DNA from 3 places in the Tigheibacillus halophilus genome. Region 1 is predicted to be linked to each of the others. Evidence: riboswitches for the same ligand, from Rfam matches in the RefSeq annotation. Region 1 holds a riboswitch; each other region holds the start of a gene.
What was found. Region 1 has a riboswitch for S-adenosylmethionine ahead of ACFSMW_RS00735 (Na+/H+ antiporter NhaC family protein). Riboswitches for the same ligand answer to the same signal wherever they lie in the genome.

Region 1 (4,178 bases):
GTAAACGAACTGCTTGGAGATGACTATATGATTTTTTACTCCAATAGTGGTTCTGATGCCAATGAGGTTGCTTTTAAAATTGCTCGACAATACCATCAGCAGAATGGAGAACAGGCGCGGCATAAATTCATTTCACGTTATCGTGCCTATCACGGCGGGTCAATGGGGGCTTTATCTGCTACGGGTCAGGCATTAAGAAAATATAAGTATGAGCCACTTAATTCCGGATTTCTGCACGTTTCACCGCCCGATAATTACCGGCGTCCGGATGGCATGTCAGTAAAAGCATATAATTTACAGCGGGCACAGGAACTGGAAGATAAAATCATCTGGGAGCAGAAAGAAACGGTTGCAGCAGTCATCATGGAGCCGCTAATAACAGGTGGCGGTATCCTCATTCCGGATCGCGTATATGTTGAAAAAGTACAAGAGATTTGCAAGAAACACGGTGTGTTGCTAATCATTGATGAGGTGATTTGTGGTTTTGGCAGAACAGGTAAAATGTTTGGCCATCAGCATTTCAACATCAAACCCGATATGGTGACAATGGCGAAAGGATTGACCAGTGCTTATTTACCTTTATCTGTTACTGCGGTCCGAAAAGATATATATAAAGTTTTTGAGAGTAACGGAGAAAACAATCATTTCCGTCATGTAAACACGTTTGGTGGGAACCCTGCAGCATGCGCAGTGGCACTTAAAAATATAGAAATCCTGGAAAAAGAAAATTTGGTCGAAAGATCGGCATTGTTAGGAGAACGATTACAAAACGAGCTTGCAGAATTGAAGAATCATCCGTTTGTTGGCGATGTTCGCGGTTTAGGTTTTCTATTGGGGATTGAAATGGTGGAGGATAAGAAAACAAAGCAACCAGCCCTGCCAAAGCGAGTAAATAAAATCATCAGTGATTGTAAAGCAAAAGGACTGATCATCGGCAAAAATGGTGATACAGTTGAGGGATACAACAATATATTAGCGCTGTGTCCTCCACTTTCTTGTACAGATGAAGATGTAGCATATATTGTTTCTGTTATGAAAGAAGTATTCAAGGAAAACACGCCTTGATGACAGCAATGATTTGAGTGATATCCGTAACATAGAGGGCATGAAGAAGAGGAACGCTGCATGATACAGAGCACTCTTCTTCATTTTAATTTCAGTATGAAAATGGAAAAGACGTCTTTCCATATATTGAAGTGATAGCACCATACTTAAAGAAACTTTACGAAGCTTGATTCGGATATTGGCTAGCCCCCTTTTTCTAGTGTTCTTGCATTTTCGCTTCTTCTTTCGTTCTGTGGATGGTACCAAATGGATGCTCGGGAGGAGCGTAGATTGAATACAGTTTCAGCGCTTCGTTTCCTGTATTTGTCACATTGTGCCATGTTCCTGCCGGGACCATAATCGCATCGTCCTCCGAGACGTTTTTCTGGAATAAGAGATTATTTTGGGCATTTCCCATCTGCACCAATCCATGGCCGTCTTCAATTCTTAAAAACTGGTCGACATTCCGGTGGACCTCCAAGCCGATATCCTCGCCAGGACGAATACTCATCAATGTAACCTGGAGATGTTTGCCGGTCCATAGCGCCGTGCGAAAATAATCGTTTTCTTCAGCAGCTTTTTCGATATCGGTTACAAATGGCTGCTGACCGTAATCCTGTGCCATCATTTTTCTTTCCGTGGCTGGTGCAGCTGGATAAAATTGATGCCATCCATCTGTGTAGATGTAAGGATCAATACTCCTGTTCCATCCGGAAAACGGAACAGGGTTGAAGACCGGATAAGCATTGACATAATAATATGGGTACATATTTTCATCCTTTCAAAGAGTACTGCGTTACTGCATTATCCTATGCTTGGAAGGAAAATAGGTGAATGTACAGGGCGCGTTATTAGTTCATGCTGTCTAAATGAACAAGCCGGTTCGGTAAAGGTTTCATCTTTTATAAAAAGAAAGAATCATTGACTTTTCCCTTTTTTTTCGTTAAATTGAATAACTAAGATTGCTTTAGCATTGAAAACTGAATAGAAGTGACATCTCTTATGAAGAGTAGTGGAGGGAATAGGCCCAATGAAGCTACAGCAACCTTTCATGTAAAATGAACTGGTGCTAAATCCTACAAAATGACTATTTTGAAAAATAAGAGAGGCTGTTTTGCTAATGTGCCTCTCTATGATGGAGAGGCTTTTTATTTTTATGCCGTTATAGGAGACAGGGGAGAGGCAGAGTGAACGAAGAAAAAGGAAGTTTTATCGCATTATTACCATTGGTTGTATTCGTACTGCTGTTTATTGGGACAGGTATCATTTCCAAAGACTTTTCCAATATGCCGATTAATGTGGCGCTGGTTATTGCAGCTGCCCTGGCGTTAACGATGAATAGAAAGCGAACGTTGATGGAAAAAGTGGAGACATTTTCAAAAGGTGGCGGGAATCCTAATATTATTTTAATGGCGATGATTTTTATTTTGGCAGGTGCTTTCGCCGAGGTTGCCAAAGGGATGGGTGCAGTGGAGGCTACAGTCAATCTGGGGATGTCTTTTCTTCCAGGCAATATGCTGATGGTAGGGATGTTTGTCATCGGCTGCTTCATTTCCATTTCGATGGGCACATCGACAGGAACTGTTGTAGCGCTGGCACCAATTGGAATAGGTATTGCGGAGCAGACGGATATCTCATTGGCCCTCTCTATGGCGACAGTGGTCGGTGGAGCTATGTTTGGTGATAACCTATCCATGATCTCCGATACCACCATCGCGGCGGTGCGTACACAACATACTAAGATGAGAGATAAATTCAAGGTAAACTTTTTTATTGTGCTGCCAGGGGCCATTGTGACTGCTGTCATTCTAGGTCTTATTACGATGAATGCACAAGCCGCGGTTTCCCAGGAGTACTCCTTTGAACTCTTGAAGGTGCTGCCTTATTTAGCGGTTCTGATTGCTGCAATCGTTGGCGTGCATGTGCTGGTTGTATTGTTTGGCGGAACGCTGTTTGCCGGCATTATTGGATGGATGGATGGGAGTTACAGTCTTTCGACGTTTTTTAAAGCAGTTTCAGAAGGTATCATGAGTATGGAAAATCTCGCTATCATTGCTATTATTATTGGCGGCATGGTAGAGCTTATCAAATTTAACGGTGGCATTACTTTCCTGTTGCACGTTATTACGAAACGAATCAAATCAAAAAAAGGTGCAGAAGCAGGTATAGCGGGGCTGGTCAGCGCGACAGATATTGCAACATCGAATAATACTATTTCTATCATCATTACCGGTCCGTTGGCCAAAAGCGTCGCTGATGAATACGATATCGATCCGCGGAAAACGGCCAGTTTGCTTGATATTTTTTCCAGCTGTTTTCAAGGAATAATTCCTTATGGCGGCCAGTTACTTGCTGCCTCCGGACTTGCTGCCATTTCGCCTGTGACCATCATGCCGTACTCCTTTTACCCTTTCATGCTTGGCATTTGCGGTATTGTCGCCATCTTGATAGGTTATCCAAAATGGAAAAATTTAAGAAAACCGGAAAAACAAGTGAAAACAAAGGCAACTTCAAAAATGTGACGAATGGTTTCTCGAAAGTGATGGGGAGAGAAGGAATGAAAAATGAATCAGCAAGAAAGCTCTGGGAAGTGACTGTAAGAAAAATCCATGCACAACGATCAGATGTGAAGCGCCCTTCAAAGAAGGGGATCGTTCATTAGCTTATTGGCAAATGGAGTATAAACAGTGCTTTGCAGGAGAATGAAAGAGGATGGTCAAGGAGTTCAAAGATGATATGCTGATAGTCTGTGAAAGGTTTAAGGTTGTTTATCTGTAAAAATGTATATGTTGAAAAAGCAAGCTCCATGAAAAAAGGCACCTTTCCCAGGTGCCTTTCTTTATGGGTACCGAACTTTTTAAAACTATTGTTATGCTTCTTTTGTCGCTTCAAGTTCAATGGAAATTTTCACATCATCTCCGACAAGCACTCCGCCAGTTTCCAATTTCGAATTCCAAGTAAGCCCGAAGTCTTTGCGGTTCAACTTACCTTCTCCGCTGAAGCCGGCAACTTCATTACCCCATGGGTCTTTTCCGGAGCCTTCGTAGGTGACGTGGAATGTTAGCGGCTTTGTAGTTCCGCGTATCGTCATGTCACCAGTAATATCATATTCGCCTTGCCCTTTACGGACGATC
Region 2 (4,178 bases), on a different contig from region 1:
AACGATTAGAAGCCAGTACAAAGGCAAAGACGACAGCATCCATCAAAAAACTATACGAATTACAAACCAATATGGCAACGGTGCTCAGCAACGGCATGGAAAAACGTATGGAGGTTTCGATTTTAGAGCCCGGAAATATCATTTTAGTGAAACCCGGGGAAAGAATTCCTATTGACGGACAAGTTCTTTCCGGGAGTTCCACTGTGGATGAGTCACTGCTGACAGGTGAGAGCCTGCCTACTGAAAAGGATGCTGGAAAGTATGTATATGCCGGCACTATCAACCATCATGGCTCATTGAAAATAATTGTAACGAAAGCCAAAGCTGATACAGCGCTGGCACAAATTATCCATATTGTGGAAGAAGCGCAATCTGAGAAAGCGCCGATCCAGCATATTGCAGATAGAATTACCGGCATCTTCGTGCCTATTGTTCTATTCCTCGCTTCCTGCACTTTTATCACTTGGTATATCGTGCTGGAAACAGGACAGTTCAATATCGCTTTAGAAAGAACTATTGCGGTATTGATCATTGCCTGTCCATGTGCTTTAGGACTTGCTACCCCGACATCTGTGATGGTTGGAAGTGGACGTGCAGCCCAGCACGGTATTTTGTTCAAAGAAGGTCAATTTCTGGAACGTCTTGCTTCATGTGATGTGTTCCTGTTTGATAAGACCGGCACACTCACCCAGGGCACACCGGAAGTGAGTGATATCTACGTAAATGGGATAACTAACAATCAACTGCTTCTTTATATGGGAGCACTGGAGAATGCAGCAAACCATCCACTTGCCAACGCAGTCGTGTCAGAAGCAAGAAAACATCACATGCGTCTGCCAGATGCCACAGCTGTCTCAATGCTCCCAGGTGCAGGAATAAAAGGATACGTTTTGAGTAAGCCAGTTTTCATAGCAAATCGGCGACATTTACAGGAAAAACAGCGATTTTCTAAAACAGAAGCTGATTTACTGAAAAAACTGGAGCATGAAGGAAAAACTGTCATGGTCTGTTTTATGGATGAAAAATTTGTTGGATTCATCGCTGTCACAGATCAGATAAGACCTCACGCAGCCAAAATAGTGTCAACGTTAAGTAAAAGGAAGTTCCCCGTCATCATGTTGACTGGCGATAATCAGTTTGCCGCAAAACAGGTCGCGGGCAAAACAGGTATTAGACATTTCCAGGCTGAAATGACACCACAGGAAAAGTCTGCCGTAATCAAACAGCTGCAAAAGGAAGGACACACTGTTGCAATGGTTGGAGATGGGATGAATGACTCGCCGGCACTTGCAGTTGCTGATGTTGGCATTGCCATTGGAGCAGGTTCAGACATTGCCCTGGATGCGGGCGGGGTCACGATAGTCAATGATGATTTACTGCAGCTGACAGACGCTGTTGCTATCAGTAAAAAAACAATGAAGAACATTAAACAAAATTTCACTTGGGCCTTTCTCTACAATATCCTGATGATCCCCTTGGCAATTGTCGGGGTTATGCCACCATGGATTGCCGCCGCCGCGATGGCGTGCAGTTCTGTCACCGTCGTATTGAACGCACTCAGACTGAAAAAAGTGAAACTGGACTAAATCTTGTTTGCATCTCCAGTGTGGAAAATGGAAGGTGTAGCTTTACATTTTTTTCAAAATTGGTTGACAGTTATTTTTTTTGTGATAAGATTGCTTATAATCAATTAAATAGCACATATTTGCTTCTTATCAAGAGAGAGGGAGGGACTGACCCTGTGAACTCTCGGCAACCGAATCTCACAACAGATTACGGTGCCAAATTCAGAGAAATGCCCAGCATTTCGCAGATGAGAAGGTTTGCGCAAAAAGAAATTATTTTTGTGGACCCTTTTCCAATGCGGAGAAGGGTCTTTTTGGTACAAGAAAAGAATTTAAGCTTCACCCTGTTCACTAGCTGTACGCCTAGCAATGTCACGAAGAGTAGGAAAAAGTAAAAGTTTCGCAAATTGAAAGGAGAAGAAAACAGTATGGCAAAACAAACATTCACCGCAACAGCAACCTGGAAGGAGAATCTATTAGTAGAAACCGAATCACGGGGACACCGCATTCTCATCGATGAACCACAAGAGCTCGGAGGCTCAGACAAAGGAATGAATCCTGTAGAAGTAGTCTTATCAGCCTTAGGCGCCTGCCAGGCCATCGTGGCTCGGACTTACGCCTCACAATTCGGTATTGACTTGAAAGGCTTCAGGGTAACAGTTGAAGGTGATCTGGATACGGACGGATTTCTGAATAAATCGAATGTCAGACCGGGTTTCTCTAACATTCGTTACATTTTTCATATTGATACAGAGGCACCAGCAGAAAAAATCAGTGCTTATCAAGAGTTTATCGAGACTCATTGCCCTGTAGGTGATACACTTGCCAATCCGGTTGCATTAAAAGCATCCCAGGTTATCGTAGAACATCCAACCTATTAACAACGATGCATCATCATCATTGTGGCTAACCACAGTATTAAACCAACTAAACCTATATATTTAATCAAAAATAAAGGAGTCTTGCATAATGACTAAACAAATTCATTTAAACGGTTTTATCCAACATTCCCCTTCCCCACATTCGACTGGATTGTGGAAACATCCAAAGGATCAAGGAACAAACCATCATCGTATTTCTTATTGGACAGAAGCGGCTCAAATTCTCGAAAAAGGAAAGTTCGACGCCATGTTTATTGCTGATGTTCTCGGCACATACAGCGTCTATCAAAACAGCTTCAAACCCGCGGCCCAGCATGCTGTGCAATTTCCTGCCCACGATCCGGTTTTACCTATTTCTGCAATGGCTGCAGTTACAGAAAATCTTGGTTTTGCAGTAACGATATCAGCTACCTATGCACAACCATATGCTCTTGCAAGGCAGTTGTCTACACTTGATCACCTATCCAAGGGGCGAATTGCATGGAATATCGTGACTTCTTATTTGGAAAGTGAGGCTACTAACCTGGGATTGCCGCAACGTCTCCCCCATGATTTACGTTATGATCGTGCTGACGAATTTCTTGAAGTAGTATACAAATTATGGGAACAGAGTTGGGAAGACGGCGCAATCATACTGGATCAGGAAAGCGATACATTTGCCGATCCCGAAAAAATTCATGCAATACATCATGAAGGAGAGTTCTTTCATGTACCTGGCCCCCACCTGGTTGAGCCCTCCCCACAACGGACACCGGTTCTATTCCAGGCCGGTGCATCACCACGGGGAAGAGATTTCGCGGCAAAACACGCAGAGGGTGTCTTCATTAAAAATCACTCTTTGGAGGCGGTCAAAGCGTATACTGCCGATCTTAGGCAACGTACCCGCAGGCAAGGCAGGCAGCCTGAAGACATCAAGATATTCCCCATGATCCTGCCAATTGTCGGTTCCACAGAAAAAGAGGCCTACGAAAAATATGAAGAACTGACAAACCATGTCAGCTATGAAGGTACGCTAGCGCTTTTATCGGGACATACCGGCATTGATTTTTCAACATATGACCCAAATCAGTACATCGAAGAAATGAAAACAGAAGCAGTACAAGGAAATTTGGATTTATATGCAAAAGATCCGAAAAAAAGATGGACATTACAAGAAGCAGTTAAAAATCACGGACTTGGCAATGGTACTGTAAAATTTATCGGCACACCAGAACAAATTGCCGATCAAATAGAACAGTGGGCTGATGAGGGGGATGCAGATGGCTTTAATATTGCCCAAGCATATTCTCCAGGGACCTTCCAAGAATTCGTGGACCATGTCGTGCCCGAACTGCAAAAACGCGGAATTTACCGGACTGAATATGAAGCTGGTACATTACGGGAAAATCTATATGGTAAAGGTTCAGTCCATCTGCCATCTAGTCACCCAGCAAAGAAAACCCGCATTTCAACAGGCAATAAAACTTTAACCACAATAAGAGAGAGTTGAGGACATGGAGACAATCAGGCTATACACATGGATAGGTTTCGTTATTTTTGTCATCGTCATGATCGGTATTGGTTTTGTTTCCGGAGGTAAAACAAAAAGCATCAGTGATTTTGCTATCGGCGGAGGAAAACTTGGCCCATACTTGCTTGGGCTTTCCTTTGCCGCTACCTATCTAAGCGCCGCTACATTTTTGGGATACGTCGGCTGGTCCCACGAATGGGGTTATGCTAATCTATGGTTATT
Region 3 (4,178 bases), on a different contig from region 1:
CAAATGATTGCCATTTCCAAACAGATTGTCCCGTAAGGTGTCTCCTTCATATCCCTTTGGTACAAGTCCCCTTTCCTGCAAAACCGGGACGACTAGTTCTACAAAATCCTCAAACGTACCAGGGGAAACAGCATATGCGATATTGAATCCGTCCACGTCAGCATCAGTGACCCATGTCTCCATCACATCGGCGATTTGTTCAGGGGTTCCAACAGCGGATGCTCCCATCCCCCCTATTCCGACGGTTTCAATAATTTCTCCAACTGTCCATTGCTTATCAGGATCTATTCTCGTAAAATTTTCAACCGCTGACTGGATAGCATCGTTTTCTACATAGTGAAGGTTTTCGTCCGGATCGAATTGGGAAAAATCTATTCCTGTCCAGCCGCCAAGTAATGCACATGCCCCTTCATAGCTAATATGTTTTTTATAATCCTCATATTTTGCATTTGCTTCTGCTTCTGTTCTGCCGACTATGGGGACAAGCATAGTCAGAACTTTGACTTCTTCTGGTTCTCTCCCGGTTTTCCTTATATCTTTCCGCAACTTCTGAACAGTATTTTTTGCTATTTCGACTGTGGGAGCTCCGATGAATACCAATTCAGCATTACCAGCTGCGAAGGCGCGCCCTCTGCTTGATGCCCCAGCCTGAAAAATTACTGGGGTACGTTGCGGAGACGGTTCGCATAAATGTGCGCCAGGAACTTTGAAGTATTTTCCTTCATGCGCAATGTCATGCACTTTTGCAGGATCCGCAAATATACCGTTTTCCTTATCCACTTTGACAGCATCATCTTCCCAGCTGCCTTCCCACAGTTTGTAGCAAACTTCCAAATACTCATCGGCGATATCATAACGCTCATCATGCTTTACTTGGTCATCCAGCCCCATATTGACGGCGGCACTCTTTAAATAAGAAGTAACAATGTTCCACCCAACCCTTCCCTTCGTCAGGTGGTCCAATGTGGATATCCTGCGGGCAAATGTATAGGGATGTTCATGTGTTACCGATGCTGTCACCCCGAAGCCGAGATGTTTCGTGACCGCCGACATAAGCGGCACTACAAGCAAAGGATCATTCACCGGTGACTGGGCTCCCTGGCGGACTGCAGCATCCCTTGAACCTTTGTAGACATCATAAGTCCCCAAAACATCAGCGAGAAATACAGCATCAAAACGTCCCTTTTCCAATGTTTTTGCCAGAGCGATCCAGTATTCGCTATCTTTATAACGGTGGGACTGATCTTTAGGATGAGTCCACAGTCCAGGTGATTGATGGCCTGCACAATTCATTTCAAATGCATTTAAATAAATCCTTTTCTTGGTCATGAAGTATTGCCTCCTCCTGCTTATTCAGAATGGCGATGCTACGGCAAATGTCTTTTGCCTTTTCAGCAGCTCGATAAAATAATGCAATTGCTTTTTCATACGATTCAGCACATCCTCATCCGTGATTGGAATAGGTGAATGCTTGGCGATTTGGCTGTTTAGCATATAAACACCTTTTAAACTTTGCCCTTTCAATGTTGCCAGTAACGGCTTCAACGTGTATTCCAACGCTAGCATGTGGGAGGGGCTTCCTCCCGTCATCAGTGGCAATACTGGTTTATGCTGCAAAATATCCTGTGGTAAAATATCCAGCAACGCTTTTAAAACTCCTGAATATGCAGCTTTGTAAACCGGCGACCCGATAATCACACCATCGGCTCTTTGCAAAGATCTTCCCAGCTCGATGACAGACTGGCTTTCAAAATCACCTTGAAACAAGTCTTCTTTGGGAACGTCGCGAACCGAAATGTGCTTCACAGAAAAATGTTTTTCCGTCAATATTGTTCCTAAATGCTCCAACACTTTTTCAGTCCCGGAAATAGCGGATGGGCTACCTGACAGGATCACAACTTCTTGCATACGGCCGATTCCTCCTATATCCACATTATTCTTATAACCAAACTCGGGTTTATATAGCGCTTATGCTCATTGTACGTTGACAAATAATAAAACCCTCTTTTCCCGGATAAGAAAAGAGGGTCATAACGTCCTTATGCGCTCTTATCTCCCAAGAATGACACTTGGTGGAATTAGCACCTTTCTGGCATTGCCAGAGGTTGCTGAAGCTTCACTGGGCCACTTCCCTCAGCTTCTCTTGATAAGAATTATTGAATTAAATGTGATGTTATCACTGGAATAATAATAAGTCAATACTTTTTTGATTAATATTAAAATTCCGTTCCACCATGAAACTTTGGAGATCTATTTTATCCTCTATGAAAAAACAAAATGCCCGAAATGTGCAATACACCTTGCTTTGTATCTCCTCAACCAATAATTAGAATTTTTTATTTTCTCATTGACTTAACACAAAAATATATGTATTATTTATATTAATCAAAATAAAATACGTTTTTTCTTATCCAGAGAGGTGGAGGGACTGGCCCTTTGAAGCCTCGGCAGCAGACCGAATCGGTACTGTGCCAATTCCAGAAGCATTCAAGCTGAAGATAAGAAGAGTTGCACGGGTCGTACTGTCATTTAAATCTCTTCTTTCTTAATAGAAGAGATTTTTTATTTTACACCCATCTCTTCAGCAGGCTTCACCAAATGACAATGTCAGTCAGATTGAAGAGGCAGATAATGTCAGCTTTTAACTTCCTGAAAAAAAGGAGAGGTTGTAATGACAACAGAAACATTAATCAAAGTGCCATTCAAAGCAGATCAGGTGGGGAGTTTGCTGCGTCCCCAGAAATTACATGATGCGCGTCAGCAATATAAAGAAGGAGCTATTTCAGCCAAAGCACTTCGGGAAGTGGAGACAAATGAAATCCGACGGGTCGTGAACAAACAAATTGAAGTCGGCTTAAAAGCCGTGACAGACGGAGAATTCCGCAGAACGTGGTGGCATCTTGATTTTTTAGAGCATCTCAACGGCTTCGAAGGGTATGTGCCAGAATCAGGATATGCTTTCAAAGGAGAAGAAACAGAGCGCTACAATATCCGTAATCATGGAAAAATCTCTTTTAATCCAGAGCACCCTTTTATTAAAGACTTTAAAGCGTTCAAGAAAATTGTAAATGGACGCGCCATTGCCAAACAGACGATTCCCAGCCCAAACCAACTCTTTCATCGCGGCATCCGCAATTCAGAGATTTATCCGGACCTGGAGGAATATGCCAATGACGTAATCAAAACGTATCAGGATGCTTTGCGGGCATTTTACGAGGCAGGCGTACGCTATCTGCAATTGGATGATGTGTATATTGCGGGATTGAACACTGAAGTGCTGCAAACATGTGAAGCGGGTTACACCAGAGAACAACTGATCGAGCTTGCCCTGCGTGTCAGCAATGGCGTCTTGGAGAACAAGCCCGAGGATTTATATGTGACTACACATCTTTGCCGAGGTAATTATCGAAGCAAATGGGCTTTCGAAGGGAGTTATGCCCATATCGCTCCGACACTGTTCGCTAAGGAGAAAGTGGATGGGTTTTTCCTGGAATATGACGACGAACGTTCGGGAGATTTCAAACCGCTGGCTCAGATTCCTGCTGGCGGGCCACAAGTGGTGCTCGGTGTAGTCACTTCCAAATTCGGTGAGCTGGAGGAGAAAGAATTCATTAAGGCACGGATCCAGGAGGCTGCCAAATATGTTCCGCTGGAGCAATTATGCTTGAGCACACAGTGCGGTTTCGCTTCTACGCATCATGGAAATATTTTATCAGAAGAACAACAATGGGAAAAATTACGATTTATTGTAGAAACCGCGAAAGAAATCTGGGGGGAAATATAGACAGTATGCAAGAAAAGCAAAAAAACTTCTTAGACGAGGCCACTGAAAATCTAAGGTTATTTTATGATACAGGTTTTCTGTACACAAAATCCCCCCTAAAATTCCTTTTTGGATTTTTAGTGGGGGTTTCATATTGGGAACGTTTCACGACATCCACATCGGATAAGTCAAAAATGGATTTAAGCAGAAGGTATTTGAACATGCGAATGGGCGGGACTGCATTACGTCCGTTGCCATAACAATATGTTCATTTTATTCATGGCGTACAAAATCTACAAGCTTTTTGATCTGGCGCAACATATTATCCTTTGGCACGACAAGCTTATAAATTTGTGTAAAAGGACTAAGCGATAGAGATTGCTGGTTTGAGATTATCCGAGACACCACCTACATT

Region 2: linked by a shared signal. The riboswitch ahead of ACFSMW_RS18855 (OsmC family protein) and the one ahead of ACFSMW_RS00735 (Na+/H+ antiporter NhaC family protein) in region 1 are both predicted to bind S-adenosylmethionine.
Region 3: linked by a shared signal. The riboswitch ahead of ACFSMW_RS18350 (5-methyltetrahydropteroyltriglutamate--homocysteine S-methyltransferase) and the one ahead of ACFSMW_RS00735 (Na+/H+ antiporter NhaC family protein) in region 1 are both predicted to bind S-adenosylmethionine.

What each region holds. Positions count from the first base shown of each region.
Region 1 covers NZ_JBHUIZ010000003.1:37,834-42,011, forward strand. The annotation lists gene ACFSMW_RS00725 (aspartate aminotransferase family protein) at 1-1,065, shown strand, start outside; gene ACFSMW_RS00730 (cupin domain-containing protein) at 1,262-1,813, opposite strand; SAM riboswitch class I at 2,042-2,150, shown strand; gene ACFSMW_RS00735 (Na+/H+ antiporter NhaC family protein) at 2,232-3,566, shown strand; gene ACFSMW_RS00740 (YceI family protein) at 3,914-4,178, opposite strand, start outside.
Region 2 covers NZ_JBHUIZ010000017.1:85,760-89,937, reverse strand. The annotation lists gene ACFSMW_RS18860 (heavy metal translocating P-type ATPase) at 1-1,586, shown strand, start outside; SAM riboswitch class I at 1,710-1,820, shown strand; gene ACFSMW_RS18855 (OsmC family protein) at 1,994-2,446, shown strand; gene ACFSMW_RS18850 (LLM class flavin-dependent oxidoreductase) at 2,532-3,935, shown strand; gene ACFSMW_RS18845 (sodium:solute symporter family protein) at 3,940-4,178, shown strand, end outside.
Region 3 covers NZ_JBHUIZ010000016.1:89,687-93,864, reverse strand. The annotation lists gene ACFSMW_RS18360 (LLM class flavin-dependent oxidoreductase) at 1-1,329, opposite strand, end outside; gene ssuE (NADPH-dependent FMN reductase) at 1,354-1,908, opposite strand; SAM riboswitch class I at 2,047-2,153, opposite strand; SAM riboswitch class I at 2,405-2,505, shown strand; gene ACFSMW_RS18350 (5-methyltetrahydropteroyltriglutamate--homocysteine S-methyltransferase) at 2,672-3,784, shown strand; partial or broken gene ACFSMW_RS18345 (transposase) at 3,900-4,159, opposite strand.